Regions from separate parts of the Paenibacillus thiaminolyticus genome, predicted to be linked through region 3. Evidence: riboswitches for the same ligand, from Rfam matches in the RefSeq annotation. Region 3 holds a riboswitch; each other region holds the start of a gene.
The links. A riboswitch is a leader RNA that binds a small molecule or an ion and turns the genes downstream of it on or off. The one in region 3 is predicted to bind thiamine pyrophosphate.
Positions count from the first base shown of each region.

Region 1: it holds a riboswitch for thiamine pyrophosphate, as region 3 does, so the genes downstream of both, FLT43_RS16025 (YkoF family thiamine/hydroxymethylpyrimidine-binding protein) here and FLT43_RS15270 (ABC transporter substrate-binding protein) in region 3, are expected to answer to the same signal.
Region 2: it holds a riboswitch for thiamine pyrophosphate, as region 3 does, so the genes downstream of both, tenA (thiaminase II) here and FLT43_RS15270 (ABC transporter substrate-binding protein) in region 3, are expected to answer to the same signal.

Region 1 is NZ_CP041405.1:3,604,669-3,614,803, forward strand. Features, by position in the region: gene FLT43_RS15985 (DUF58 domain-containing protein) at 1-493, opposite strand, end outside; gene FLT43_RS15990 (AAA family ATPase) at 499-1,458, opposite strand; gene FLT43_RS15995 (hypothetical protein) at 1,690-2,388, opposite strand; gene FLT43_RS16000 (ABC transporter ATP-binding protein) at 2,381-3,304, opposite strand; gene FLT43_RS16005 (sensor histidine kinase) at 3,448-4,389, opposite strand; gene FLT43_RS16010 (response regulator transcription factor) at 4,391-5,086, opposite strand; gene FLT43_RS16015 (GNAT family N-acetyltransferase) at 5,216-5,842, opposite strand; gene FLT43_RS29380 (hypothetical protein) at 5,874-6,044, opposite strand; gene FLT43_RS30665 (hypothetical protein) at 6,073-6,183, opposite strand; gene FLT43_RS30520 (protein kinase domain-containing protein) at 6,273-8,102, opposite strand; TPP riboswitch at 8,276-8,383, shown strand; gene FLT43_RS16025 (YkoF family thiamine/hydroxymethylpyrimidine-binding protein) at 8,512-9,108, shown strand; gene FLT43_RS16030 (ECF transporter S component) at 9,141-9,713, shown strand; gene FLT43_RS16035 (ABC transporter ATP-binding protein) at 9,710-10,135, shown strand, end outside.
Region 2 is NZ_CP041405.1:3,963,485-3,973,619, reverse strand. Features, by position in the region: gene FLT43_RS17695 (UDP-N-acetylglucosamine 1-carboxyvinyltransferase) at 1-600, opposite strand, end outside; gene fba (class II fructose-1,6-bisphosphate aldolase) at 757-1,611, opposite strand; gene FLT43_RS17685 (response regulator) at 1,859-2,260, opposite strand; gene FLT43_RS17680 (CTP synthase) at 2,477-4,078, opposite strand; gene FLT43_RS29400 (hypothetical protein) at 4,345-4,515, shown strand; gene rpoE (DNA-directed RNA polymerase subunit delta) at 4,613-5,158, opposite strand; gene FLT43_RS17670 (S8 family peptidase) at 5,547-6,701, shown strand; gene FLT43_RS29740 (hypothetical protein) at 6,710-7,027, opposite strand; gene tenA (thiaminase II) at 7,024-7,716, opposite strand; TPP riboswitch at 7,845-7,949, opposite strand; gene cstA (carbon starvation protein CstA) at 8,067-9,863, opposite strand; gene FLT43_RS17655 (LytR/AlgR family response regulator transcription factor) at 9,990-10,135, opposite strand, start outside.
Region 3 is NZ_CP041405.1:3,416,446-3,426,580, reverse strand. Features, by position in the region: gene FLT43_RS15280 (queuosine precursor transporter) at 1-308, shown strand, start outside; gene FLT43_RS15275 (FAD/FMN-containing dehydrogenase) at 581-850, opposite strand; TPP riboswitch at 1,008-1,120, shown strand; gene FLT43_RS15270 (ABC transporter substrate-binding protein) at 1,464-2,495, shown strand; gene FLT43_RS15265 (ABC transporter permease) at 2,711-3,475, shown strand; gene FLT43_RS15260 (ABC transporter ATP-binding protein) at 3,490-4,353, shown strand; gene FLT43_RS15255 (MDR family MFS transporter) at 4,611-6,143, shown strand; gene FLT43_RS15250 (TatD family hydrolase) at 6,913-7,743, shown strand; gene FLT43_RS15245 (Na+/H+ antiporter family protein) at 7,885-9,225, opposite strand; gene FLT43_RS15240 (MFS transporter) at 9,822-10,135, shown strand, end outside.

The sequences.
Region 1 (10,135 bases), 190 kb from region 3:
AGCTCTTCGTCGACAGTGGAAGCTGATCCAGAGGGATGAGCGCAGGATATACGGTCAGCTCCAGACCCAGCGGAATGCGGCGGACCGCATCGAACACGCCGAACGGATCGCCAGCCGTCATCGTAACGCTGTCCAGCCGGTAGATTCCCCGCTTCACGCATGTAATCTGATGACGGCGAATGACGCGTGTATACGGTTTCAACGCGAACAAGCTTCGATGGTTCTGCGAGAGCTCCCCGACGTCCATCTCCAGATTATGCTGCTTCCCGAAGCGAAGGGCGCTCGGATTCATCGACTCGAGCCGGACCCAAGGCAGCGGCAGCAGCTTGTCATTGCCAATCGTCTCCGTCATCTCCACCGTCTCGCCGGCGAATAGCTTCTGCTTCGAAAAGGTGCGGGTATAAGAAACCCTCCGCAGCGCCCAGCGTCTATACAGCATACCTTGCACAGCCAGCGCAAGGCCGAGAAACACAATCAACCAATGCAGCGGCATAGGCGTCACTCCGCCGCACGGGCTTCTGCCGGAACCGGCACCTGGCTTACGATCTGGGCCAGGACCGATTCAGCTTGATCATCCCGCGATCCGGCCGCATGGTGAAGCAGCAGGCGATGCGCTAGCACCGGAGCGGCCATCGCCTTCACATCGTCCGGCGACACGTAATCCCGCCCGCGAATGACGGCATAGGCCTGTACGGCGCGAAGCAGCGCCTGGCTGGCCCGCGGGCTGGCGCCCAGCGCGATGTCCGGGTGGCTGCGCGTCCGCTCGACAATGCCGAGCACATATTCGAGGATGGCATCATCAACATGGACCTGAGTATATCCGGTCCGGGCCGCCTTGATGTCCTCCTGCGTCGCCACCGGGGCAAGCTCCTGTATCGGATCCTCGGTGCGGAAGCGGGAGAGAATGCGCAGTCCTTCCTCGAACGTCGGATAGCCAAGCTTCAGCTTCAGCATGAAGCGGTCCAACTGGGCCTCCGGCAGCGGAAAGGTGCCGAAGTTGTCGAGCGGGTTCTGCGTCGCCAGCACGATGAATGGCTCTTCGAGCTGCATCGTGACACCGTCGATGCTGACTTGGCGCTCTTCCATGCACTCTAGCAGGCTGGATTGGGTGCGCGGCGTCGCCCGGTTAATCTCGTCAGCGAGCAGCAGGTTGGTGAAAACCGGGCCCGGCCGGAACTCGAATTCGCCCCGCTTCTGGTTGTACACATTCATTCCGCTCAGATCGGTAGGCAGCAGATCGGGCGTGAATTGAATGCGCTTGAAGGTGCCGTCGATTGACTTGGCGACGGATTTGGCGAGCAGCGTCTTGCCTGTGCCCGGAACGTCCTCGAGCAGCACGTGGCCGCCAGTGAACAGGGCGACGAAGATGCGGTCCAGCGTATCGTCCTTGCCGACGATAACCTGCTGCACATTGCGCTTAATAGCTTGGGCAAGCGTATGAATACGGGATAAGTCCATAGATCGAAGCACCTCGTTTCCGTCGTGGTTACTGCTTCTATGTTACCCTTTTTTGGAGGGCTCGGCTACGTTAACCCTGAACAGGGGCGGCAATGGCAAGCGAACGGGGGATCTGAAGGTTAAGGTAAATAGAAAGGGAGAAGGAGAAGAAATGGACCTGGCCTCATCCGCCGTTCGGCGGAGAGAAGACGCCAAGAAGAACGCAGCCTCCTGGCCGCGTTCCTTCTTATGTTATGTCGTCACATCGACATGCTCAATATTGCGGATGGTGAAGTAAGCGATTAGCCCGCCGATGACCGCCAAGGCCAGAGGGATGAAGATGATCGACCCCAGCGAGAACCCATTGGTGTTGGAGGAGACAATCGCGATCATCAGAATCGAAGAGACGATGGTCGCCGCGACAGAATGCTTCCGCATTCCGAAGAACAACGGGATCAGCCCCATGCCGCTGGCGGCGATTGCATTGATGAAGGCCTTCAAGCCCTGGGAGGCGAGCGCCGATACCGGCAGGCCCCCCGGCACCAGATCGAGCCACCGGTTCAAGAGATAATAACCGCTGGCCACGAACAGGGTGGACAGGATGATGGCGCAGAACGTGAAGATCACGACAATCGCCAGCTTGGCCGCGATAAGACGCTTGCGGCTGATCGGGTACATGAACAGCACCGTAATCGACTTGCTCCGGAATTCCTCGATGACGAAGCGCGAGAGCAGCACCGCCGCGAACACAATGAAGGTGCTCCGCACGATCGTGACGCTGAAGTCGAATGCCTCAAGCAGGTTAGTAAAGGCAGGAATGCCCTCCTCCACCTTCTGCACGAAGCTGACGAACAGCATGAAGAGGAGAATGATGGCGCTGGCGATGACGGCTCCGCGGATGTAGCCGCCGATCTTGTATTTTTTCATTTCCAGCTTCATCAAGTTACGCATGGATGCCGCCTCCGTTCAATAAAGTGAGGAAGTAGTCTTCCAGAGACTGGTTCTTCTTATGAATCGACTCGATAATGACATCGTTCATAATCAGTGTCTTCGCAATCTCGTTCTGCGGCAGCTCCGTGTCATATACCCGTATGACCTGTTCGTTCATCAGCCGCAGGTTCGTAAGGTTCATCCGGTTCTCCAGCACGAACACCGCATGCTGGCTGTTGGTCGTGACGATCTCGATATAAGCGGCATTCTGCTCCCTCACTTCCGCCATCGCCACCTCGGCGAGCAGCTTGCCGTGATTGATGACGCCGATCGTATCGGCCATCTGCTCGATCTCCCCCAGCATATGGCTGGAAATGAGCAGTGTAATCCCGTAGTCGCGGGACAGCATCCGGAACAGATCCCGCAGCTCCTTCATACCGATCGGATCGAGTCCGTTAATCGGCTCGTCGAGCAGGAGCAGCTCCGGCTTCGTCGTAATGGCGCGGGCAATGCCAAGCCGCTGCTTCATCCCGAGGGAGAAGTCCTTGACCATTTTCTTGTCGATGCCGCGCAGATTGACCAGCTCAAGCGCCTCGTCAATCGCCTTTTTATCATGATAGCCCATATATTCGCAGTGCAAATCCAGATTCTCGCGCGCCGTGAGCTTGTCGTAGAAAATCGGATATTCGATAATCGATCCCATCCGCCCGAGCAGTTCAAAGGATGTGTCCGTCAGCTTCTGCCCAAGAATCTCGATCTCGCCGCTGGTCGGCTTGACCAGATTCGTCATCATTTTCATCAACGTCGTCTTGCCAGCGCCATTCGGCCCGAGAAATCCATAGATTTCACCCCGCCGGATATTCATGCTGACTTCCGATACGACTTCATTGCCTTGATAGCTTTTGGTGACCCGATAGGTTCGCAATGCATAGGTCATCGCTCAAACTCCCTTCGCTCGTATGCCTTATGCTTCCATCGTATAATTTGAAATTCTCTTTTTTCTTTCCTGATTCTTACGAGTTTCTTAAGAAACGGCACATAGCCCGCAGACAGCCGTTCCGGTCTATCCGCAGGCGGAAATCAATAGGCGAGGGCACGCAGCCGAATCGTGAAGACGGTCTTCGCATACGGCTTGCTGTCCAGATGAATGGCGCCGCCCATATGCTCCACGAGCCGCTTCGTAATCGTCAGGCCGAGCCCGCTGCCTTCGAATGATTTGTTCCGTGAATCCTCCATCGTATACATCCGTTCAAATACCCGATCGCGATGCAGCTCCTGAATGCCTTTGCCCCTGTCCCACACATCGATCAAAATAAAGCCTTCCTCCTCGCGGGTCTGGATGCCGATCGCCTGGCCGTCGCCGCCATGATGGATGGCGTTCGAAATGAGATTGTTTAGAATGCGCTCCAGCGCCTCTTCGTTCGCGTGCGCGTACATCGGCTTTTCCGGGATCGCGATATCCACCTCGAAGCCTCGCGAAGTCAGCGTATCATAGAACTGAAGCATGCTCTTCCGGCATGCCTCATTGATATCCAGCCGGGTCAGCGGCAGCTCCTTGTCTCCCGACTCCAGCTTCGCCAGATCGAAGAAGGTGCGAATCAACTTCAGCACATCGTGCAGCTTCTCATTTACCCGTTCCAATAAGCGCTGACGCTCTTCCGCAGGCATATCGGGATCCAGGCTCAGCGTCTCGATATAACCGAGGATGACCGTTAGCGGCGTCTTCAGATCATGGGAAATGTTCGACAGCATCCGGCGAATCGACTGCTCCGTGCGGTTGTATTGGGCTGTTACTTTCTGATTCTCGCTCAACAGGCGGTTGATCTCAATCAGGATCGGCCGCAGCTCGGGATCGCTCGTCACCACGAGCAGCTTCTCGCGTGTCGGTTCGGTCAATATGAGGTGCAGCTTCGAATGAATATAAGCGAGCTTGGCGCTTCGGACCCGCCGTGCCCGCCACTGCAGCAAGAGAAGAAGGAGCAGAATGGCAATTAGCGCGCCGTACACGAGATGGATGATCATCTTACTTCCCTTCCCACTTGTAGCCGATGCCCCATAGGGTCGTAATATAGACGGGATGGGAAGGATCGTCTTCGATCTTCTCCCGCAATCGGCGGATATGGACATTAATGACATTCTCGTCGCCCAAATAGTCGTCACCCCAGACAAAGCCGTAGATCTGGGCCTTCGTAAATACCCGGTTCGGATTCGTCATGAACAGCTTCAGCAGCTCGAACTCGGTCGAGGTCAGCTTAATCTCCCGCTCCTGCTTGGTGGCGCGGTAGCCGTCTACATACAGGCTGAGCGGGCCGGAAGTGATAACGCGCTCCTCGGGTTCGGCCAGCCGCGCATATTCGGTGGCACGCCGGATGGAGGCCTTCACCCGGGCTGACAGCTCAATCAAGGAGAACGGCTTGGCCACGTAATCATCGGCGCCGAAGCCAAGCCCCAACGCTTTGTCCACGTCGCCGTCCTTCGCCGACATGATCAGAATCGGAACCGAGCTTCGCTCGCGTATCCGCTTGATCACTTCGTAGCCGTCGAGCTTCGGCATCATCAGATCCACGATGACGACATCATAGGAACGCTGGCCGAAGAGGGTCAGGCCCTCTTCCCCGTTGCCCGCCGCCGTGACGGCGAACCCTTCCTTCGTCAAATGATTGCCCACCATCTCCACGATGCCGGGATCGTCTTCAATCAGCAAAATATGCTGCTTCATCATCTATCCTCACACCTTCACTGTTGTGTTGCGTTACGGCTTGTGCTGCGGCATGGCTGCCGAATGCTTGATGGGAAATTCATCTCAGCAGGGCATCTTGCCCGCATCATGCGGAACCGGAATCGCAGCTTACCGTTCCGGCCTTCCGGCGCCGTCTGGCAGACAGACCATGCAATACTGCTTCAACTCGCTGTTCCGCAGCCGGATCGTATCCACGACCGTGAAGCCGTAATGTTCGTACAGCCCGACATTGCGCGGATTTTGCGTCTCCAGGGTACAGGCGATTCCCCGTCCGCGGCATTCGGCCAGCAGCGGGGACATCATCTTCCGCACCCAGCCCTGCCCCCGGTATTGCGGCTGCACCACGAGCATATCGAGATGCAGATAAGGCTGGTCGCCCAATGAGGCCAGCCAGGCCGAGCTCATGCTGCGCAAGCCCGACAAGCCGCGCAGGAAGCGGGCGGGACTGATGTAGCGGCACATGCCTAACGACTTCGCGACAGCCCGGGCAACGCCCCATGCGTAGCTCGCGCGGGAAGCCCAAGAGGTTCCCATCCGCTCCGGACGGAAGATGAGCGCTACGGCCTCCATTTTATCCGATGTCGCGTACAAGCCGCCGTAATCATACAGCAATTCGATATAATTGCGGAAAAACAGCTTCAACACTTCGACACGGATAGACGGATCGGGCAGCAAATGCACATACAACCCGTCTTCCTTGAAGCCTTGGGCCATGACCGCCGCCGCGGCTTCCATATGCTTGCGTTCCAAGAGCAACAGCTTGGCACTACAAATAGTTCCACCCCGAATCTTCGAATATCGCTCCTTCGCCGGCTGGCGGCGCCGAAGCTTCTCCTGCCATCGTACTGCGCCGGACCGGATGAGTCAATTGTTGCCGGTGCGGCTCGAACGGATTTGCCCAACCGCAGGCGGTGACGCGTGCCGGAACAAGCAACAAGCCGCCAGGATTTCCTGACGGCCGGCCCTTACAGTCCGATCTGGATAAATAAATTGTTGGCGGTATAGAACAGCACCGGCGCCCATAGCGATCCCGTTCGCTTCCACATGCAGCCTGCGATCAGAGAGAACATCATCATGGTCCCCATTCCCCTTTCGGCTTATCACCTCATCACGTTACCCTGCGGCAACCTTCCGGGCAATTCCCCGACAGGGGGATTGGGTAAGATTATGGCGTCCGCTCATCCAGCCAGCCGAGCGTCTTCGCGACGGAGACGGCCTTCATGCGGCGATCGACGCCCAGTTTCTTGAACAAGTTTTTGATATGAGCCTTCACCGTCTCGGCCGACACCAGCAGTTCTTCGGCAATCTCCTTGTTCGAGAGGCCGCGGGCCAGAAGGTTCAGCACTTCCCGCTCGCGGGCGGTCAGTTCCTCCACCTTCGCCAGCCGCTGCAGCTCCTCCCTGGACGGCGGCAGCCTTCTAGCCTGGGCTTCGGCCACATACAGCAGTTGGCAAGCCAACGTGTGCAGCGTTCCCAGGCGTCCCGGGACGAAGGCGTGCCCCGTCCGTCCATTCACCAGATACAAGCAGCCCCGCACCTGGTCGTGCATCCGAAGCGGCAGCACCAGCACCGAGGCCGGGCAGCCTTCCGCCGCTTCGGGCGGGCGTGTCGCCGGCCCAGGCTGATCCGGCCCGCCGGAGTGCCTCTCGTTCTCGGTGCGCAGCAGCATCGGCTCGCCCGATTGAAGCGCAGTCTGGATAAGCTCCTGCGACAGATCGCCGCACGCGCTCAGCGGACAGGGCCGGAAGTCGCCACAGCCGCTCATCACGCCGTTGTCCGAATCGATCGACGCTTCCACGTAAGGCTCGCCCTGCCGCAGGACGATGAGATACCCCTGCCCCGCTCCAGCCTGCATCACAATCGTGGCGAGCAGCTTCTCCGCCAGTCCCCGTCCCTCCCAGCCCTCCGCGAAGCAGTGGGATGACTGGACGACCGCCGCCAGATCCAGAGTCTGCGGATAGCCGCCGCTATCGTCCCCCGCCAACGGTCCGGTCAAGCCGAATAACGGAGCGTCACCGGCCTGGCCCAGCGCAGGGTGAGGCAGGATGCGCCCCGGCCCCGGGTCGACAGGGTAGAGCGCCGTCACCGATAACTGCCGCGCCGGCGCGGCCTGATCCCGCAATGTTCCCTCCGGCAGCTCCGATGCACGGCTGTTCCGCCGCCCCTCCAGGCATTCCTCCAACGCGACGCGCAGCATGCGCGCATCGGGATAGCGCGCTTCCGGGTCCTTCTCCAGCAACCTCATCACGATCTCCGCCAGCTCTGGCGGCAGTTCCGGCCTCCGTTCGGTTAACGGCACGGGGCGCCGCGCCATATGCGCATGCGACCAGGCAAGCGCGTTGTCCGCCTCGAACGGCAGCTCTCCTGCCAGCAGCTCATACCAGGTCACGCCCAGGGAGTACAGATCCGAATACGGGCCGAGGTCGCAGTTCATGCGCCCGGTCTGCTCCGGGGACAGATAGATCGGATTGCCCTCCAGCAGAGGGCGCTTCATCGGCTGTCGCTCGCCCTGCTGCAAGAACAAAGCGTACCCGAAGCCGGTCACATAGATTCGCTTCGTCACCATCTGCACGAGGATCGTATCGGGCTTGAGATTGAGATGGAGCACCTGCTGCTGGTGAAGCGCCTCGATCATCCGGCACATGCCGATGCCCAGCTCCAGGAACTCGTTGCACGATACGGGTTGCATCTCGAAGTAGCTCCGCAAGGTTACCCCGTTCACCGGCTCATACTCCAGAATCAGGGCGTGGCCATGCGGCACGACTGTCACCGGCCGCAGGATCCCGTCGACAGGCACGCGAGCGGTGCCTTCATATTCATGCAGCAGCTTCGCGTTCTCGATAATGGTGCGGCTGCCTTCCTTGACCACCTTGAGCAGGGCGGGGTGCCCCCGCTTCGCCGCATAGGCATAACAGACGTACAGGTAAGGGTCTTCATATATAATTTTATCCACTTCATAACCGGGAAGGGTCAGGCCGTTCGTCATTGCATTCATGGAGATTCCCTCGTATTCTCTCGATTCCAAGCGAATTCAATTTCTTCTTTTCATTATAGCGAAAGATCGCCCGGAGGAACGATGAAAAAGCAGTTTTCTCGAAAAGAGTCTTTACATTCAGGACGGTCCCGGTATAATGGGAAGCGTAAAAGAGGCAATCCCAACCGCATATCCGTGAACACTAGGGGTGCTTGCTCGCAGGCTGAGAGACAGCGGATCGCTGTTAACCCTTATGACCCGAACTAGATAATACTAGCGTGGGGAAGTGTAGGTAGATTACGATGATTCGCGCTCGCCGAAGGGGGCTTTCCTTCCTGGCAGCCGTTCTTCCGTATGGCGAACCGCACTTCCCGGAGGTGCGGTTTTTTGCTGTTTTTACGATCATTCGCAGATACGGGAGGAATTCGCAATGAAAAAAACAATGTGCGGCACCGGCCAGATCGCCGGCTGCCGATTCTCGCTCTATCCGATGAGCGATCGGTTCGTGGAGCTGATTCTCGGCGCCCTGGAGGCAACGGACCTGTCCAAAGTATGGTCGAAGACAGATGAGGTGAGCACCTGCGTCCGCGGCAAGGCGGAGCATGTGTTCGATGTGGTGAAATCGATTTTTCTCCACTGCGCTAAGTCCGGCGTCCATACCGTACTGAATGCCACCTTCTCGATCGGATGCCCCGGCGACAGCGAAGCCGATTATTACATGACGGAGGACGACCATCGCCTGAATGAAGAGCGCTCCCGCCTCATCGCCGTCCAGACCGATGCGCAGTTCTCGCTCTACCCGCTCGGCACGCCGGATTATATGGATACCATCTATGACATTATCGGCCTTGCCCGGGAGGAGGGCACCTTCACCAAGGGGGTTCATTATGCAAGCGGGCTGCAGGGCGACGCGCATGACGTGTTCGCGACGCTGGAGCACGCCTTCGAGCAGGCGCGGACAAGCGACAGCACTCATATTGTGCTGACGGCGAATATTGCGGCGCACAGTCCGAGCCGGAAGTCATGAACGCGGGAAGCGGAAGGGAGAGCCATATACCGATGCAACAGTGGAAATTAAAAGATATCGTCATGCTCAGCTCGTTGTCTGTCGTCTTTGCCGTTGTGTATTTGATATTCTTCCAGGTAGGCAATGTCCTGGTCGGCTTCATGGGGCCGATGGGCTATGAGGTCATCTTCGGCATCTGGTTCATCGTGTCGATCATCGCCGCCACGATTCTGCGCAAGCCGGGCGCCGCCGTCATCTCGGAGACGGTGGCCGGCGTCGTCGAGGTGCTGATCGGCAACGCCGTCGGGCCGATCCTGATCGTGTCCGCCCTCATTCAAGGGCTGGGGGCCGAAGCGGCCTTCGCCGCCACCCGCTACCGCAGCTACAGCCTGAAGACGCTGATGCTGGCAGGGGTCGGGGCGGCCCTGTTCAGCTTCGCGTGGGGCTACTTCCGCAGCGGCTTCGGGGCCTACTCCACCGGCCTCGTCATCTCGATGCTGGCCGTCCGCTGCGTCAGCGGGGCGCTCATCGCGGGGCTGCTCGGCCACGGGATCGCGCAGTCGCTGAAGCGGACCGGCGTGCTGCGCAGCTATCCGATCGCGAAGGAAGGCACCCGCGCCGCATGAGCTGCGTGAATGGGAGCTGCATGAATGGAAGCCGCGTGGATGAGCACATGGATGAGCGCGTGGCGGCGATCGAAGCCGAGGGGCTGACGCTCGCCTTCGAGGCGGGCGCGGACCCGATCCTGTCCGGCCTCGACGTCCGCATCGGCGACGGAGAGACGGCGCTGCTGCTCGGGCCGAGCGGCTGCGGCAAAAGCTCGCTTGCCCTCTGCCTGGCCGGGCTGTATCCGCACGCGATCGACAGCGAGGTGCGGGGCCGGGTGCTCGTGTACGGGAAGCCGGTCGCCGAGCGGGCTGCGGGCGACGCCCCTTGGGCGGCCGGCATCGTGTTCCAGGACTTCGAGAGCCAATTCTGCCTGCTGCGGGTCGAGGAGGAGATCGCCTTCTGCCTGGAGAACCTCGGCTGCCCGCGGGAGGAGATGGAC
Region 2 (10,135 bases), 550 kb from region 3:
CGCATTAAGCAGTGTGGCAACATCTATAATTTCAGGCTCTTTGGCCGCATTTTCAATAATCGTAGTGCCCTTGGCGCGTGAGGCAGCAAGCATAATGTTAATGGTCGCCCCTACACTGACGACATCCAAATAGATTTTGGCGCCGCGAAGTTCCCGCGCGTAAATATGGACGGAGCCGTGATCGTTCGTCACTGTCGCGCCCAAAGCTTCAAAGCCTTTGATATGCTGATCGATCGGGCGAGGCTCGAAATTGCAGCCCCCCGGCATGCCGATGGTCGCTTCGCCGAACCGGCCCAGAAGCGCGCCCATCATATAGTAGGAGGCCCGCAGTTTTTTAACGGGTCCATTGTGCATCGGTACCGAGATCATCTGCGACGGATCGATGCGCAGACAGGAACCTTCCCAGCTAACCTGTCCGCCAAGCTCCGTCAAGATCTCCATATAAGTGGCGACATCGCTCAGTTCGGGCAAATTATCCAGTACGACTTCCGTCTCCGCAAGGATTGCTGCAGGAATAAGCGCTACCGCGCTATTTTTGGCACCGCTGATTTGCACGGCTCCCCGAAGCGGCCGACCGCCGCTAATCATTAACTTCTCCATGACAAGCCAGTTCCTCCCATGCGTTGCTGACAACCCCGATAGCCGGCGACATCCGGCTTATATCGGCTCCCCATAATGCAAAAAGGGAAGAACACCGGCGAACCGGTGCTATTCCCGCATTCGTAAACGTAAGTATTAACTATGGAATTGCGCTTGTTACGCTTGGTTGTTGCTGCCGAACAAGCGAATTTTGCCCCGAACGACTTCCACCATCGCTTTACGAGCTGGAGTCAAATATTTACGAGGGTCGATAACATCGGCATCCTTCGCCAATGCTTCGCGGATCGCCGCCGTACAAGCGACTTGGTTCTCGGTGTTCACGTTGATTTTGCCGGCACCTGCCGCGATTGCTTTGCGGATGGATTCGTCAGGCACCCCGGAACCGCCATGAAGTACAACCGGTACAGGAATTTTGGAAGCTACCGCTTCAATGATATCGTAATGAAGTTTTGGCTCGCCTTTGTACATGCCGTGAGCAGTACCTACCGCAATCGCAAGCGCGTCAACGCCTGTTTCTTCATAGAAACGGATTGCTTCATCCGGCTTAGCCAGCTGTGCGGATGCTTCATCCACTTCCAGGTCGTCTTCGACCCCGCCGATAGTTCCCAATTCGCCCTCGACGGATACGCCCATCGCATGAGCCGCTTTAACGACTTCCTTAGTCAAGCGAATGTTGTCTTCGTATGCATGATGGGATCCGTCGAACATGACGGAAGAGAATCCTGCACGGATACAAGCCATAGCGACTTCAAATGTGCTGCCGTGGTCAAGATGCAAAGCGATTGGCAAGCCGGATTTCTTCGCAGCCGCTTGCGCCATGGCAACTGTATATTCCATTCCCATATAACGCAATGCCCCTTCGGATACACCGAAAATAATTGGCGCATTCTCTTCCATAGCTGCTTCCGTAATCGCTTGTGTAAACTCTAGGTTGTTAATGTTGAATTGGCCCACCGCAAATTTGCCCGCTTTTGCTTTTGGCAGGAATTCGTTCATCGAAACTAATGGCATGGTCTCCATCCTCCTAAGAAGTTGTCTTTGTCTGTATTTCTTGTAGTTAGCCGACATCCAGTACGGTGTTATTATATCACATTTGCCCGTAAAAAAGTAAACAACCTCTTGACAAACCCTGCCTCTTTAAGACTGCCATCAGACCGCCATTTCCACGCCTCGTCATTCATTCGTGCCCGGAAAACAAAGAAGCCGGGTGTCAGCGCCCAGCATCGTTCAAACCTATGTCATGGCCTTGTCTATCGAGTCATGTCGTCATATTCGCCGGGTTCGCCGCCGAATGGTCCTGTTGAAGCGTCATGTTCACCGCCACTCTCATCTCATCAATGTCGAACGGCTTCGTAAAATGCATGATCGCGCCGAGATCGGTCGCTTCCTTGATCATATCTAGCTCTCCGTAAGCTGTCATCATAATCACTTTCATCTGCGGCTCCATTTTCTTAATCTGCTTCAAGATTTCCAAGCCGTCCATGCCTGGAATCTTCATGTCCAGCAAGACAATATCCGGAGATTCCTCACGCACGATGTTCAATGCAATCTTCCCGTTGGAAGCCTGGTAAGTCGAGTACCCTTCACTGCTGAATACTTCCATCAGAAGAACTCGAATACCGTTTTGATCATCGACTATCAATACTTTCTTCTTATCCAACTGGTACCCCTCCCATCGTGTAACACGAGCGAGTGCATCCGCTAAGACAGGCGTCGCCTCGTATGAACATGCTTTTTTTTCCAAAGCAAGAATAATGGTACTTATTCGCCTTGATATATTAAAATCCTGCTTGAAATACGGAAAAACATGAACTTCCCCTTACGAAGTGCAAAAAATAGGCGGAAATTCCCATAATGGGAATTTCCGCCTGGATCATTATCCGCGGTGTGCCACGGCCGCCCGGACAAACTCCCGGAACAGCGGCTGCGGGCGATTCGGACGGGATGTGAATTCCGGATGGAATTGCACCGCCAGGAACCATGGATGATCGGCCAGCTCCACGATCTCGACCAGCCGCCCGTCCGGAGACGTGCCGCTGAACTTCAGCCCGGCGTGCTCCATCGCTTCGCGGTATTCATTGTTGAATTCATAACGGTGACGATGGCGTTCATACACCAACTCGTCCTGATAGCTTGCCATCGCAAGCGAATCTTCCTGAAGCTTGCACGGATACAGTCCCAGACGCATCGTTCCGCCCAGATCCTCGATGTCTTTCTGTTCCGGAAGCAGGTCGATGACCGGGTAATCGGTCGACGGATTGATCTCCGAGCTGTTCGCGCCCGTCATGCCCAGCACGGAACGGGCATATTCGATAACCGCCACCTGCATGCCGAGGCAAATACCGAAGAACGGAATTTTCTGCTCGCGCGCATAGCGGATCGCGGATACTTTGCCTTCAATGCCCCGGTCCCCGAAGCCGCCCGGCACCAGAATGCCGTGGACACCTTCGAGACGCTCCCGCGCATTGTCGTCCGTAATCTCCTCCGCATTGACCCAGCGAATGTTCACTTCCGTATTCGCATCGAACCCTGCGTGCGCCAATGCTTCGACGACAGACAGATACGCATCGTGCAGGGCGACATATTTGCCTACGATCGCAATCTCGACTTGTCCCTGGAGCTGCTTCACGCGATCGACGAGCTTGATCCACTCGGTCATATCCGGCTGCTGCGTCTCCAGCTTCAAATGATTGACGACAATGTCATCCATGCCTTGATCGCGAAGCATCAGCGGCACTTCATACAAAGTGGACGCATCTCGGCATTCCACGACGGCATTGGCATCGATATCGCAGAAGAGCGAGATCTTGCGCTTCAAGTCCTCGGACAAAGCGTGCTCCGTCCGGCATACGAGCATGTTCGGCTGAATCCCGATGCTCCGCAGCTCCTTCACGCTGTGCTGTGTCGGCTTCGTCTTCACTTCGCCGGCAGCCTTGATGTATGGAATCAAAGTGACATGGATGTACATGACGTTGTCGCGGCCCACATCGCTCTTAATCTGGCGGATGGCTTCCAGGAACGGAAGGCTCTCGATGTCGCCGACGGTGCCGCCGATCTCGGTAATAACGACGTCGGAACCGGCTTCCTTGCCGGCGCGGAAGACGCGCTCCTTGATCTCATTCGTAATATGCGGAATCACTTGAACGGTGCCGCCCAGGTATTCACCGCGGCGCTCTTTGGAGATGACCGAAGAATAAACCTTGCCGGTTGTAACATTGCTGTTCTTCGACAGGTTGATGTCGATGAAGCGCTCGTAATGTCCGAGATCGAGATCGGTCTCTGCTCCGTCATCGGTAACGAACACTTCGCCATGCTGATACGGGCTCATTGTACCCGGATCTACGTTAATATAGGGGTCGAACTTTTGGATCGTAACCTTCAGCCCCCGATTCTTCAGCAATCTTCCCAGGGACGCTGCGGTAATCCCTTTGCCTAGAGAAGATACAACGCCGCCCGTCACAAAAATATACTTTGCCACTGGTGAAACCCTCCTATGATCAAATGCATACAAGACATGTTCTCGGGAGGCTTTGACTCTTGAGTCAGGGTTCGAAGCAATCACATGCTGCCTGATGTTATCGTAACCCATTTGCACGAGAAAAATTGATGAAAAAATGTCAATAAAAAAATAAAAAAGTGACTCCCGTAGTGTCACGGGGCACTTTCATCTTTTAGCGTCAATCAACCTATTCAATTACAAACAAATCAAAAGCCCATATGCTAGTTTACTCTGTAGGACATGCCGTGTCAAGGGAACGTTTACGGATTTTCCAGCTAATTGATCGGGGCGCCGTCCTGATCCAGTTACACCCATCGGTAGGAGGGGATTTCCGCCGCTTCCAGGCGGCAGCGGCCAGCTCCGGCAAGCGGGACAAGAAGCATGACGAGCCGCGTGAAGAGGAGCGGTTCTATTAAAAACCCGTTTGCTTATCTTCCCGCCGAAGCGCCTCCAGGGAGATCGCTCGGGAATCATAAGCAAACGGTCCATCACAGCCGAAGGAGCGGATTCCGATTACTGATCTTTATCCTCGTCCATATCCGGCTCTTCTTCCTCGTCAGGGTTGTCTTCATCGATCTCTTCCTCATCGATCATGACTTCCTCTTCTACTTCGGCCTCTTCTTCTTCATCCACATACATTTCTTCATCATCTTCGCTGTCTTCATCCACGAAGTCGAAGTCTTCCTCATTGTTGTAGCTGTCGTCCTCTTCGACGAAGATATCATCATCTTCCAGATCATCGTCGTCATCATTAATGATGCGAGGACGCTTCGTGCCCATCGACTCTTCCGAGCGATCGACAGGATACCAGCGCTTCAAGCCCCAGAGATTGTTCCCTACGCACGCAAAGCGGCCATCAATGTTGATTTCCGTATATAACTGTGCAATGACATCATTAATTTGCTCTTCGCTGAGTCTGCGAAGCTTCGCAACTTCATTCATCAGATCACGGTAGTAGAAAGGCGTGTTGGCTGCTTTCAGTACGAGGAAAGCAATATCCACCATCGGCATTTCTTGCACTTTGTCGGGATCTAACTTCAATTCCAACGGGGTGCTCATAAGGACACATCCTCTCTCAAAGGTTCAAACGGATAATTACGATCATATCCAGTTTCACACCTAAGTAAAACCGATTTTCCATGAAAAAGCAAGTTTATCCGACGCGGACAAAAAAATGCCACATGTCTGTCCGCTTCCCCTGCCCTAGATGGAAAAAAAGAAACGCGAAGGGCATCCCTTCGCGTTCGACTGTATCCGCACCACAGACAGGTTTACACCTCGTCTACCGTGTGCAAAGCCCCTCGCCGGCTCTTCTTCATCCTATGTCCGCAGCCGCCTTTTGACACGGAAGAAGGCCTAACTTTCGCAAAAAAGGCAGCTACCCCAGTCCACCATCTTCCCCTTGGCATACGATACCCCACAAGGAATTGTCGGGAGGGACTCGACATTGGATATGACGGCCTTATTGCACATGTTGCTTCAAGAGATGTCCTTCAGCGGACGGCCTGCGGCGAAGCAGTTGATTCGCTTCCACCGGCCGGAGCGGTTCGCTGTATTCAGTAAGGCGCTCCGCAGGCTTCGCCGGAATCGGCCCGAGCTCCAGCATATCCGCGAACTTCCGCTCATCCGCGCCTGGAGCTGTCCGGTTCCTGAATCGGCTGCACAGCTGCTGTCACGGTATCCGAACGAGTTCACGATAGAGGACGACGCGTTGATCGCGATTCAAGCCGCTTCCCACAGGCCGGTCACCTGGGAGCGGGGCATTCCGTGGGGCGTACGGCAGATCAAGGCTCCGCAGGCATGGGGAACGACCACCGGCCACCGCGTGCATATCGGCGTGATCGACACCGGCGCCGATTACCGCCATCCCGATCTCCGCCAGTCACTGATGCGCGGAGTCAACTTCGTTCACCGCGGCATGCCGCCTTATGATGATAACGGTCATGGCACCCATATTGCGGGCACGATAGCTGCGGCCAATCAAATGTACGGCATTATCGGCGTGGCTCCCCGCGCCCTGATCCATCCCGTGAAATCATTTGATGAGAACGGAGCTGCTTATGTGTCTGATATTATCAATGGCATTGAATGGTGCGTCCGCAACGGGATGCACATCATCAATATGAGCTTCGGCATGAAATCCCGCAGCAAGTCGCTGCTGCAAGCGGTGACCCAGGCCTATCAATCCGGGGTCACCGTCGTCGCTTCATCCGGGAACGACGCGAAGCGGAAGTCTGTCGATTACCCGGCCCGCTATTCCCAGACGATCTCGGTCGGGGCGACCGATCGCTTGCGGCGGATTGCCCCATTCAGCAATCGGGGGCAATTCGTGGACATTTACGCTCCCGGCGAGAAGATCGTATCCTCCTGGATTAAGGGCCAATACCACGAGATGAGCGGCACCTCGATGGCTACCTCGCACATCAGCGGTGCGATCGCGCTGCTGCTGGCCGTGCGGCCGCGCTTGAAGCCGGGCGAGATCAAGGCCTTGCTCCGGCGGACGGCGAATCCGATCCGCAGCCGCAAGACCCGGAACATCCAGATCAAAGTACCGGGGGAGGTAGATATAGTCCGTCTACTGAAGGAAGCCGAGCGGCTGTAGCCCATCGCCTATGCCTTGTCCTTGGGCGCTGCCGGAAGCGAGCACCCTTGGATGGTCATACGCATACAATCGCCGCGAACTGGCCTGATGGGCTGCCGAGCAGGCGTGCGCCGCCCCCTGGAGATAAAGCGCGCCAGCAACTGCTCCCGGAGAGGCTGTTCCTGTTCCAGGCAGGGAACGTGACTTGCGAGCTTGCGGGATATTGTTGTTCTGCTTGTCTTTACATGAATCTTCTTCCCGTTGGTCACGAACGTATTCGTCATATGATGAGCGAGGGGCAGCCGTTCCTTACTGTTGCGAGAAGCGGCCGCCCATCTTGGATTCATGCCCGTGCTGCTTCCGTAATCGGCGCCGGCCAGTCCTCTAACGTATAGGCCATATCCCAGAACAGATATTCCAACTGGCAGCTGGTCACAAAATGCTCCTCCAGCCGCTGCTTGCGCGCCGCGGGTAAAGACTCCGCCCACTCATCAAGCAGTCGGCGCAGCTGCATCGTAATCCCGCTCTCCTGCTCTCCATAAAAATGCATCCATTCATAGAACGGATGGGATGGATCCGGCTTCACTTCCTCCAGCAGCCTGCGGCCGATTTCCGTATACGTCCACGGGCAAGGCAGCAATGCCGCCACGATATCTTCCCGCGTTCCCCCATGGGCGACCGTCAGCATATGGTTGACATAGTGATTGGCTGAAGGGGCCAAGGCGTAGCCCTGCAGCTCCTCGTACGTCACCCCGGCGACATCGCAAAAATTTTGATGAGGATGGGTCTCGCTGTCCAAAATAAACGAAATTTGCTCGTTAAAAAGAGCCATCGCGGCGCGGTGGTCGCATTTGGAGATCGCAATCCCGTATACCCGGATAAAAGCGTTCAAGTATTCAAAATCTTGCTTGACATAGTGAATAAGCTGTTCCTTCGCTAACGTTCCTTCCGCAATGCCCCGAACGAACGGATGGGCAAAAATCGCCGTAAAAATCGGATCCGCCGTACGCCGGAGTTCTTCGGTAAAGCAGGCCATACTCAGCACCTCCGCCACATTTTTGGGGAAATCCAAACCAGGGGCGCCGGCGCGGCCATACAAAAAAGCCGCCCCGAAATGGAGCGGCTTCGCCAAGTCTTCGTAAAATGAGCGTGAATTCAAACCTGTGAAGGCCGTCTCCACTTCCCTACGCCGGTATTAACCGGATCAGGTTCAAAGGGTCCAAGCATCTCTTGTCTCAGCCGCCTTGCGCGGCTCCCCCAGCGGATTTCGTATAAAGTTCCTTATCACGTCCTACTTTAGCCGTGATTGCCAATCTTGTCAAACTATTCTTGCCGATTCATTGCCTGCGTGCCGAAGCGTCTGCCGGACAAGCGCTCCTGAACCGTTCATGTCACGTTAAGCGCTTCGAGATTCGCCCGCGGCCCGTTCCACAGTTCAATCCACTTCTTGATGGCGGATACCATAATGATGATGCCGAGCACCAGCATAATGATGGACAGTGTGGCGTTCAATACGCTATACCCGGAAGCTGACGGGTTAAGATACACATTTTTGACCATCCAGTAGCCGGCATAGTTGACCGTGACGAACAAATAGGCGAGCGGGATGAGGCAGGTCAGCATATACCTCCGCTTATCCGCTATCTTCAGAATCACTGTCGCGCCAATAATAAGTCCGATCGATGCCATCAGCTGGTTGGAGACGCCGAAGAGCGCCCAGACGGAGCCGATATCTCCTGAGAAGAGCAAGTATCCCCACATGAGACAAGCCAAGGCGCTGGCGAATATGGAGCCCGGTACCCAGTCCACCTGCTTCAGCGGCTTATAGATGTCTCCGAAGAAGTCCTGAATCAGATAGCGGGCCACCCGTGTGCCGGCATCAATTGCCGTCAGAATGAACACCGCCTCGAACATAATGACGAACTGGAAGAAGTAGGATGACAAGTGGCTGAACCACGGTATCTTGGTAAAAATGTACGTCATCCCAACGGCCAAGGTAACGGCTCCGCCGGTCCGTCCTTCGAGATCGAGGCCGATCTGCTGCGCCAGCTCCGGCAGATGCACGGTCGACATTCCCAGCGTCTTGAACACTTCCGGCGTCGAATTAATCGCGAAATAGTCAGCCGGTTGAAGCGCCGCCGCCGCAATAAGCGCCATAATTCCAACCAGCGATTCGACAAGCATCGCACCGAAGCCGACTACCTTGATGTCGCTCCAGCGGTTGATCATCTTCGGCGTCGTGCCCGAACCGACGAAGGCGTGGAAGCCGGAGATGGCTCCGCAGGCAATCGTGATCGAGATGAACGGCCAGACCGGACCGGCCAGTATCGGGCCGCCTCCATTTACGAACTCTGTGACGGCCGGGAACGGGATGGCCGGATTAATGATGAAGACACCAACGATGAGGGCGATGAAGACGCCGATCTTCATGAAGCTGCTCAAGTAGTCCCGCGGCGCCAGCAGCAGCCAGACGGGCAAGGCGGCAGCGAAGAACGCATAGATGGGCAGCAGGATCGCCAGCGTACTTGAGTCCAGCGTCAGCCAGTCTCCCAGGACGGTGCCTTGGATCTGGGGTCCGAGAAATACCCCGGTCATGAGCAGAATGAAGCCGACGGTGGACGCAAGCTTCAGATTCCCCGTCTTCTTGTAGAACAAGCCGACGCCCATCGCGATCGGAATCGTAATCCCTACGGCGAAGGTGCCCCATGGGTTATGCTCCAATGCGTGGAGCACGACCATCGAGAGCCCGGCCATCGTAATCGTAATGATGAAGAGCATCGCCAGGCCGGTGCAGAAGCCGGCTACCGGACCGAGCTCGTCCTTCGCGACCTCGGAGAGCGACTTGCCCTGCTTGCGCATCGAGGCGAACAAGACGACGGCATCATGCACCGCGCCGCCGATGACCGCGCCGATAAGCAGCCACAGCAGGCCGGGCAGGTATCCGAACTGCGCCGCCAGTATCGGCCCGACGAGCGGCCCTGCCGCCGCGATCGCGGCGAAATGATGACCGAAGGTGACCCATTTGTTGGTGGGGACATAATCTTTGCCATCATTCAGTTCATGGGCCGGGGTCGGCTTGGAATCATCCAGCTTAAGCACTTTGGCCGCCATGAACGTTCCATACAGCCGGTATGCAATCATCAGGATGCATATCGATCCGATCACAATCGTTACCGCATTCATGTGAACCACTCCCTGCAATCGTATTGGAGTCATCATACAATATGAAAGCTTCGCTGCTTCATTTTCATGACAGAATGCGATAGATGCCGTTTCAATTGCAAAAAGGAACCTTCGAATTGCAAGCGATTACATCCCGAGCAGCTGCTTCAATTCCTTCATGTAGGTGCGGCTGACCGGAATGCGGGATCCATCCTGCATCTGAAGATGGAAGGTCGAATGGAACCACGGCTGAATCTCTACGATGCGATCCAGATGAACGAGGAACGCCCGGT
Region 3 (10,135 bases):
TCGTCAGTCAATTTCTCGACGTCAAGCTGTTCAGCATGCTGCGGGAACGGTTTCCCAAGTCGGGCCAGCTATGGATTCGCAGCAACTGGAGCACGGGAATCAGCCAATTGGCGGACTCGCTCGTCTTCTGCACGATCGCGTTTGCCGGCTATTACGAATGGGATGTGTGGATTCAAATTTTGTTGACGACCTATGTCGTCAAGCTGCTGCTGTCGGTAGCGTCAACGCCGTTTTTGTATTGGGCGAGAAGCTTCCGCGTGCCGGGAATGGAATCGTCCGCTGGCGCGGAACGCAGCATGGACAGATGATTAGTTGCAGGAGAGATACCCGCCTGGCTTCGCACACAAGATGCGGAGTCGGGCGGCTTTTTTGTGAATGGAAAAAGACAGGCTGGCCGGCGAGCATTTTTGACAAATTGCGCCATGTTTCACATGGAACGTTTTCTGGAGAAAGTCCGTTCATAGCAGAACGTCAAAACCCCGTTAGCGCAGTCCATGTCCCTGTTCACCGCACCAAAAAGGGGTTCCTCCGTCTATTCCCGGCTGGAACCCCTTGCTTCATTTGATGATTGATGAACCAATCAATACCAGTGTCGGTTCTGCATCATCTGATCATGCATCATGCCCCTGCGCATCATGCCTTGGCTGCGGACAGCTTCGCGATCCGCGCCGTGGCAGTGTTGAACCATTTGCTCCAGCTGGGTATCGGTCATGTCCGGGTGCATCTGCTTCATATGGGGGAGCATTTGGTCGTAGCCGCTGCCGTCGCTGCCGGAACCGGAAGCATATACCGCAGTTCCGAAGATGAGGGCGATCGCGGTTGCTCCAACCCATACAAGTCGTTTTTTCATAAAGACATCCCTCCCGGGGATATGGTAACCGAGCTGAAGGCGGCTCGCTATGTGCTTCGTCACAGGGCAGGCATGGAACATGCGCTTCTGGTGCTGCCTAACGACTGGACAAGGGAGCGAAGCAGGGATATAATTGCAGGTGACACGGCAACTGAATATGCATACTAGGGGGGGCTGGAATAAGGCCGGCTGAGATCGTATCCCGTGAAGATACTGACCCTTACACCTGATCTGGGTAATGCCAGCGTAGGAATGAGAATGGCGTCGCACCACGCCGAACGGTGGGTGTGTTCCTTTGTGGTCGGAGATTCCGATGCACCGCATTCGTGTTCAAGACGCGGTCGTGCAGACGGATTGCTCTTGCATGGAACGCGCCGTTCAGTTCGATCTGCCGCCATGCATGCGCATAGGTAATGGATAGCGTAAGCGCCCCGATGAGGGGCGCTTTTTTGGATCCGCGCAATGTCTTACGCGGCCGCTCAAGAGGGAGGGGCCTTGGCAGGGCGTATTCTTGCCGGGTCAACCGATCTTTTGCCAGATAGAGAGCATGGCCATCTGTACCGCCCGTCTGACGGGCGAATCGGAAAGGGGAAGAGGAAGAAGGATGAGAAGCATGCGTGCAGTAAAAAGAGGAGCGCTTGGACTTGCCTTGGCGCTCATGTTCATGTTGACAGCCTGCGGGGGAGGAGGCGCTGCCCCGACGCCGCAAGGAGACGGGGGGCAAGGCGCCGAAGCGCCGAAGGAACTGCGCGAGATTACGTTCGTGCTGGAATGGACGCCGAACACGAACCATACCGGGGTGTATGTCGCCCAGCAAGAGGGGTACTTCGAAGCGGAAGGGCTAAAAGTGAACATTATCCAGCCCGGCACGGGCGGAGCCGATGCGATGATCGCGTCCGGCGCCGCGCAATTCGGGGTCAGCGTGCAAGAAAGCATTACGCTGGCGCGCACGCAGAATGTGCCGATCGTATCTCTGGCGGCCATTATTCAACATAATACGTCCGGGTTCGCTGCCCCGAAGGACAAGCATATTACGTCGCCACAAGATTTCGAAGGCAAGACGTACGGGGGCTGGGGCTCGCCCGTGGAAGAAATGGTGCTGCGGACGCTCATGCAGCAGGAGGGCGCCGACTACGACAAGATCAAGAATATCAATATGGGCTCTGCCGACTTTTTTACGGCGGTCAAAAAAGATATTGATTTCGCCTGGATCTTCTACGGGTGGACGGGCATTGAGGCCGAGCTGCGCAACGAGCCGATCGATATGATGTATGTCAATCAATATTCGGATGCGCTCGACTACTACACCCCGGTCATCGCCACAAGCGAGAAGCTGATCGAGTCCGATCCCGAGCTGGTCAAGGCATTCATGCGGGCGGTCTCCCGGGGATATCAGTATGCGATTGACAATCCGGAGCAGGCGGCAGAGATTTTATTGAAGCAGGTGCCTGACCTGGACAAGGAGCTGGTTATGGCCAGCCAGCGCTGGCTCAGCCCGAAATACCGCGACGATGCCCCGCGTTGGGGAGAGCAGAAGCGGGAAGTGTGGGATAACTATACGAACTGGCTCCTGCAGAACAAGCTGATGGAGAAGCCAATCGATATCGACAAGGCGTTCACGAATGAGTTCCTGCCTGAAGCCTGAGGCAGACGCTGCTCAGGGAACGGGCGATGACAGCGGGCGATGATGGCGTTAGATAATTGAGGGCGGATAATCCGTGCAAGGGTGTGCCCTCTCCGGGACGAATGATTCGAGCCGGGATCGGCATAAAGAGCGGGATCAGCAGCGAGAGGAGGAGTTGGCATGAGGAGGAAGAACGGCATAGGTGCGGCAGGAACGTGCAGGAAGGTGGCGGCGGGATGAAAAGACGGCTTGCAACGGCGGGACCGCCCGTGGCGGCCCTGCTGCTGTTCATCTTGGCGTGGCAGATTGGCGTCATGCTGTTCGATGTGGAGAAATGGATGCTTCCGAGCCCGCTTGATATTGCGCGGGAAGCGGCGGCCAACGGCAGCGGCATTCTGCTGCACGCGCTGGCTACCCTGAAGCTGATGCTGATCGGCTTCGGAACCGGAGCGGGGATCGGCCTGGCGCTCGCTTGCCTGCTCCATCCCCTTCCTTGGCTGAAGCGCGCGATCTATCCGCTCATTATATTGAGCCAGAACGTGCCGACGATTGCGCTGCTGCCCTTGCTGATGCTGTGGTTCGGCTTTGGCCTGCTGCCGAAGGTAGTCGTCATCGCGCTCGTCTGCTTCTTCCCGGTCTGTGTCGCCGCCCTGGACGGCCTGACCCAGACGGATCGGACGATGCTTCATTATATGCGCATGACGGGGGCGACCCGGGCGCAGCTGTTCTGGAAGCTGGAGCTGCCGCACGCGCTGCCCTCCGTCTTCTCGGGCTTGAAGATCGCCGCCACCTACAGCGTGATGGGAGCGGTGATCGCGGAATGGCTCGGAACGGATCGGGGCATCGGCTATTATATGATGCTGCAAAAAGCGGCCTACCGCGTCGACCGGATGTTCCTCGGCATCGTCGTCATCATTCTGCTCAGTCTGGCGATGTTCGGAGCGATTCGCCTGCTGGAGCGGATGGTCATCCGCTGGCGGCCCGAGGAGTACGAGAAATGAGGGAGGGAAGCGCTATGAAGGCAATGGCCAACTTGGCCGAACCACTCGGAGAAGCTGCCGGGCTGGCTTCCGCGCCGCCGCCTGCTCTGGAGCTGGACGAGGTCGACATGTCCTATCCGGGGACGAACGGCCGCGGCGAAGGACGGCTGCAGGTGCTGGACCACGTGTCGCTGCAGGTGAAGCAGGGCCAATTCGTCTCCATCATCGGCCCCTCCGGCTCCGGCAAAAGCACCTTGTTCCATCTGATCGGAGGGTTGCTGCGACCGGATGGCGGCCATATCCGGATGAACGGGCAAGAGGTAGCGGGCCGGACGGGACATGTCGGCTACATGCCTCAGCAGCCGGCGCTCTTCCCATGGCGGACAGTGGAGCAGAACGTCATGCTGGCCCAGGAAATTGGCGGCCGGCCGAAGAAGGAGGCCCGCGCGGAGGCGCGGCAATGGCTGGCGAATATCGGCTTGTCCGGCTATGAGCGGGCGTATCCGCACGAGCTGTCCGGCGGCATGCAGCAGCGCGTCGCGTTCCTGCGCGCTCTGATGAGCCCGCATGAGCTGATGCTGCTCGACGAGCCGTTCAGCGCGCTCGACGCCTTAACCCGCAGCGAGATGCAGCGCTGGCTCATCGGCCTGTGGGAGCAGCACCGGCGCTCCGTGCTGTTCATTACGCACAGTATCGAGGAAGCGCTGCTGCTCTCCGATACGATCTTTGTATTCTCAAGCCGGCCCGCGCGCGTGCTGCGGGAGGTGGCTGTACCGTTCCCGCGTCCGCGGCGCGAGGCGCTTACGGGGGAGGATTCTTTTCTCCGCTTGAAGCGGGAGCTTGCCGGGCTGCTCCAGGAGGCGCAGCGGCAGGGGACAGGCGGAGGGAATCTTCAATAAGGGCAGAGGGACGGCGAGAGCCGTCCCTCTTTGGCTTGGGAAGGGGGAACATAAACCTGATTCTCGCAGATTTTCTCAGATTCTCTCGTTAAGGAATTTCCATCTTTTGTGGCAAATTCAGGCGAATAACTTTTACTGGTAAATGGAAAGTTGACGCTATATAATAAGTTATCCCGGCTTCGGCAGCGAAGTGATAGCGGGTGAATCAGGACCGGCTTCCGAAGCCGGTGCGGTACATACAAGGAGGGAAATGAGATATAGTGGCTCACAAGAGCAACTTGAGCTTGGTGGTGGCAGCACTCCTGCTCGGGATTCTGATGGCAGCGATGGACAATACGATCGTCGCGACAGCGATGCCGACGATCGTCGGCCAGTTGGGAGGCTTCGAGCTGTATGTCTGGGTCACCTCGGCGTATATGGTCGCGACCATGGCGGGTATGCCGATCTTCGGGAAGCTGTCCGATATGTACGGCCGCAAGCGGTTTTACATTTTCGGCCTGATCGTCTTCCTGGCCGGCAGCATGCTGTGCGGGACGGCAGACAGCATCATGATGCTGGCGATCTACCGCGCCATCCAGGGAATTGGCGGCGGCGCCCTGATGCCTATCGCTTTTACGATTATTTATGATGTCTTTCCGTTAGAGCAACGCGGCAAAATGACCGGCATGTTCGGAGCGGTGTTCGGCATTTCCAGTGTGGCGGGGCCGCTGCTCGGCGCTTATATTACCGAATATATCGGCTGGGAGTGGGTGTTCTACATCAACCTGCCTCTCGGCATTGTATCTTTGTGGCTGATTGCCCAGTTCTATCGGGAGAGTGCGGCGAAGTCGAAGCAGCGCATTGACTGGGGCGGCGCGGTTACGTTGGTGGTCGCCGTCGTCAGCCTGATGTTCGCGCTGGAGTTGGGCGGCAAGGAGGGATATGAATGGAACTCTTTATTCATCATCGGGTTATTTGCCTCCTTCGCCATCTTCCTGATCGCGTTCATTTTGTTCGAACTGAATGCGAAGGAGCCGATTATCTCCTTCGCTCTCTTCCGGCGTCGGCTGTTCGCCTCCAGCCAAGGGGTCGCTTTTTTCTACGGCGTCACGTTCGTCATCGCGACGGTCTATATTCCGATGTTCGTGCAGGGCGTGTACGGCGGGTCGGCCACGAATAGCGGTCTCGTGCTGACGCCGATGATGATCGGTTCCGTCGTGACGAGCTCGATCGGCGGAATTCTGGCCGCGAAGACGAGCTTCCGCAAGCTGATGATCGTCTCGGGCATTCTGTTCACGGCAGGCATCGTGTCGCTTAGCACATTGTCTGCGGATACGCCGCGCGCATTGATCACCTTGTACATGGTGCTGACCGGACTCGGGGTCGGCTTCTCCTTTTCCTTGCTCGGGATGGCTTCCATGCATGGGATGAGCTACCACCAGCGCGGAACGGCGAACTCGACTTCGTCCTTCTGCCGTTCGCTCGGCATGACGATCGGGATTACGGTCTTCGGCTCGCTGCAATCTTCCTTGTTCAGCGGACGGCTGAAGGACATGATGCCGGGCGGAGCGATGCCAGCCGACATCATGCCGGAGGAGCTGCTGCGCGGCGGAGGCAGCGCCAACCTGCCTCCGGAGGTCAAGGAGAGCATGGCAGCGGCGTTGGCCGACTCGATCGGCGGCATCTTCACCTGGGCCTTGATTCCGGTCGGCCTGGCGCTCATCTGCATCGCCTTGATGGGCAAGGCGCGCATGATGGACGATGCCGCCGGCAAGGGCTCCGGCGCCAAATCGGAAGAAGCGGTGTCCTGAGCAGGACCGGTGCTTATCGCTGCAGCCGTTGATCGCTGCGCTGCCTGAATGGGAGCGCAGCGTTTTTTTTAGTATCGGGAGTATCGGGTGATGAAGGTTGGCTAGTACCGCATACTGTGTCTTGCCTATGCGGCCTGCTGCGCTGTCTGGATCATGACTGTTTTGCCAGTGCGGCGTGCTGCGCTGTCTGGAGCGTGACTGTTTTACCTGTGCGGTATGCTGCGCTGTCTGGAGCGTGACTGTTTTGCCTGTGCGGCGTGCTGCGTTGTCTGCATCAGTTACTGTCATGTACCTACCGCATGCTGGCCTGTCTGGATCGTATACTGTCTCATCCGCCCCCATAACGTGCCAACCCGCAGCAATCCTGCAATATTGCAGCATTATTTTTGAGGTAATATCGCTGCAATGGCATTCCTGCAAAATTACATGATTTTTCCCAGGTGCAGCCCCAAATGACCTATATTCGACGGAATTGATGTAGTTTTGCAGGAGTTTCTTTATTTAGAAGTGTTTTCGGTGTAAAATACTGCGTTCTTGCAGTATTAGATAAGTCGAACTGTTTAAAATGAATCTACTCAGTTAGAATCAGCCGGAACATAAGGGGGCGGGGTTCGCTGCTCGGACGGTAATCACGTACGGCAGGTACGTTCGGCGGCTGCTTTTGGCAGCTGCGCACGGCATTCACGCACGGTAATCACGTACTGCCTCCCCGTACGATAACCCCGTTTTCCGGCATCTATGCATACTAGGAAGAGGAGATGTGCGGACAATGGAAGGAAGATACACTGCCATGAACACGGAGCGGCTCCGCTTCATGGATGCCCATATCCATCTCGACGGATATGGCCCTGAGCAGCGGCCGCTGCTGGAGCAATCGCTGGAGGCGAAAGAACTGGACGGCGTCATCGCCGTGTCGATGGATGCGGCCTCGTGCCGCGAGGTGCAGCGCTGGGCGGAGCGGTATCCGGGGCGGGTTCACCCCGCGTACGGCTTCCACCCGGAGCAGCCGCTGCCTTCGGAACAGGAGCGGAGCGCGCTCCTGCAATGGATGGACGAGCGCCGCGATGCGATGATCGCCATCGGCGAGGTCGGCCTGCCCTATTATATGCGGCAGGAAGCCCTACGCGCCGGGGACAGCGAGGCAGCCTTCCCCGGCGGCGCTTATCTGGAGCTGCTGGAGGCCTTCGTGCAGCGGGCTGCCGCGTGGGATAAGCCGCTCGTGCTGCACGCGGTCTACGACGACGCGCCGCTCGTCATCGATCTGCTGGAACGGTACAGTGTGCGCATGGCCCACTTCCATTGGTTCAAGGGAGACGTGAAGACGACGGAGCGGATGGCCGGGAACGGTTACTATATCTCGTTCACGCCGGACCTTGCCTATGAGGCCGAGATCCGGGAGCTGGCGCTTCGCTACCCGGCCGACCGCGTCATGACGGAGACGGACGGCCCCTGGCCGTTCGAAGGGCCATTTGCGGGGCAGATCACGCTCCCGCTGATGGTACGCGACGTCGCCGCGTCATGGGCCGCGCTCCAGCGCCTGGAGTTCGGCGAGGCCGCGGCGCTGCTGCGAGCCAACGCGAAGCGCTGCTACGGCGTATAGCCCTGGCTGCGCAAGCTAAGCGAGAGCTTGCCAGCGAGGAGCTGCCCCGGGAGCTAGGAGCCTGCCTTGCCAGGCGCCTGCGCTGCGAGCCAGGACCTTGCGCAGCAGGCTCTTCCGTGCGACCCGGGGGCTCCATCCAGCCTACAGCATCATGGCTGCGAGGAAGCCGAACAGCAGGAGGGGCACGTTGTAGTGCAGGAAGGTCGGCACGCAAGTGTCCCATATATGATCATGCTGTCCGTCGGCGTTCAGGCCGGCGGTCGGGCCCAGGGTGCTGTCCGAAGCCGGAGACCCGGCATCGCCCAGTGCGGCAGCCGTGCCGATGAGCGATATCGTCGCCAGCGGGCTGAAGCCGAGCTCGACGCACAGCGGCACGAAGACGGTCGCGATCAGCGGAATCGTCGAGAACGACGAGCCGATGCCGAGCGTGACGAGCAGCCCGATGGCAAGCATCAGGATGGCTGCCAGCGCCCGGTTGTCGCCGACCATGCTGACGGCCTCCTTCACGAGCGACTCGATGTGGCCGGTCTCGCGCAGCACCGCGCCGAGGCCGGCCGCCGACATCATGACGAAGCCGATGTAGGCCATCGACCGCATGCCGTCGGAGAGGACGCGATCGGCCCGGCCGCGCGGCATGACGCGCGAGAGCAGCAGCACGGCCAGCCCGGCGGCCGCGCCGTAGATCATCGAGCCCGTGCTTAATTGCACGGCGAGCATGGCCGCGATGGCCGCGATGCCGGCTCCGGCAGCGAAGCTGCGGGCGGCAGGGGGGGCCCCATCGGGTGCGGCAGTCGGCTGGGGCTGGGGCGCAGCCCCCTCGGCATAGTCCCGCGGCTTGCGGTAGCTGATCATCATAGCGAACAGCAGGCCCGCAATCATCCCGAGCGCCGGAAGCAGCATCGCCTTCGGCAGCAGGGAAGCATCGACGGCCAGGCCGTTCTGCGTCATATTGCTTGCCACGATATCGTGGAAGATGGCACCGAAGCCGACCGGCAGAAGCATATAGGGCGTGATCAGCCCGAATGTGAGCGCGCACGCGACGGCCCGCCGGTCCAGCCGCGCCGCATTGAACAGCATGAGGAGCGGCGGGATAAGGACGGGAATGAAGGCGATATGAACGGGCACCGCATTTTGCGACAGGCAGGCGATGCCTGCGATCGCGGCCAATACGCCGTACCGGACGGAGGCGCGAACCGGGCCGCTGTCCGATCGGGCCCGGACGAGCCGCACCGCGCGGCGCACCAGACGTTCAGGCAGCCCCGTCTCGGCCAGCCCGGCGGCGAATGCGCCGAGCAAGGCATAGCTTAGCGCAATGCCGGCGTTGTCCTTCAGCCCTTCGGAGAAGGCAGCGATCGTGTCCGAGATCGGCATCCCTCCGGACCAGCCGCCGATGATGGCGGACACGAGCAGGGCGAGGACGACATGGACTCGCAGCAGGCTTAATCCGAATAATACCGCGAGAGAGAGAAGAACCGCATTCATGTAAAAGATCAACCTCACTTGATGATAATAATTAATTAAAACATTACCACGTTACCAGAGTAATGTATAACGTTTCCCGTAATCCATTTTATGACAGTCAGGTCTTGATCTTGTTCTCGGATCGCCTCTCTTCCTTAAATATAGCGTTCTGCGGGCATGCTCACACACAGCAACCAACGACATCGCGATGGCAGGGCCGTTCCTCGAGTCGAACGGATCAGTCCGGAGACGGAGAGGCTATCCATCTGTAGGCCAAGCCTATATTCATTTCAGGGAAGCAGCATAAGTTCCTGCTGGTTGCGGATGCAGCCATGCCCGCTTTTCCGGTACACTGAATTATGGCTGAAGGCCGTCCGGAAGCGATGCTGCAGCGAGAAGCCGCGGCTGGATTCCTCGCTCCGGAACGCCTTAACGGGAGTGGATCACATCGCTGGTCCCGCACCCAACATCTACACAAAATTTTTGAAACAAAAAGATTGCGAAAAGCGGTGATGATACAGTACACTATTTGAGTTCAGAGAGAAGAAACCAGGCATTTTCAGAGAAATTCCAAAGTGGAGCCATCCACATTGAGGATAGAGTGGGAGGAAATGAACATGAATTCTGCACCAACTGACAAGAAGAACGAGTCGGTATTCAGTCTGTTCCGGAACCGATTCGTACAAGCCATCATGATGGCGGGATTGTTCATGCAAGTCGGCATCTGGATCCGCAACTTCGCGGTGCTGTTGTTCGTCATGGAGATGACGAACGGGGATGCCTTTGCGGTCTCGATGATATCGGTAGCAGAGTTCGCTCCGATCTTCGTCTTTTCGTTCATCGGGGGAACCTTCGCCGACCGTTGGCGCCCGAAGCGCACCATGATATGGTGTGATATATTAAGCGCCTTATCCGTATTCGCCGTCCTGGT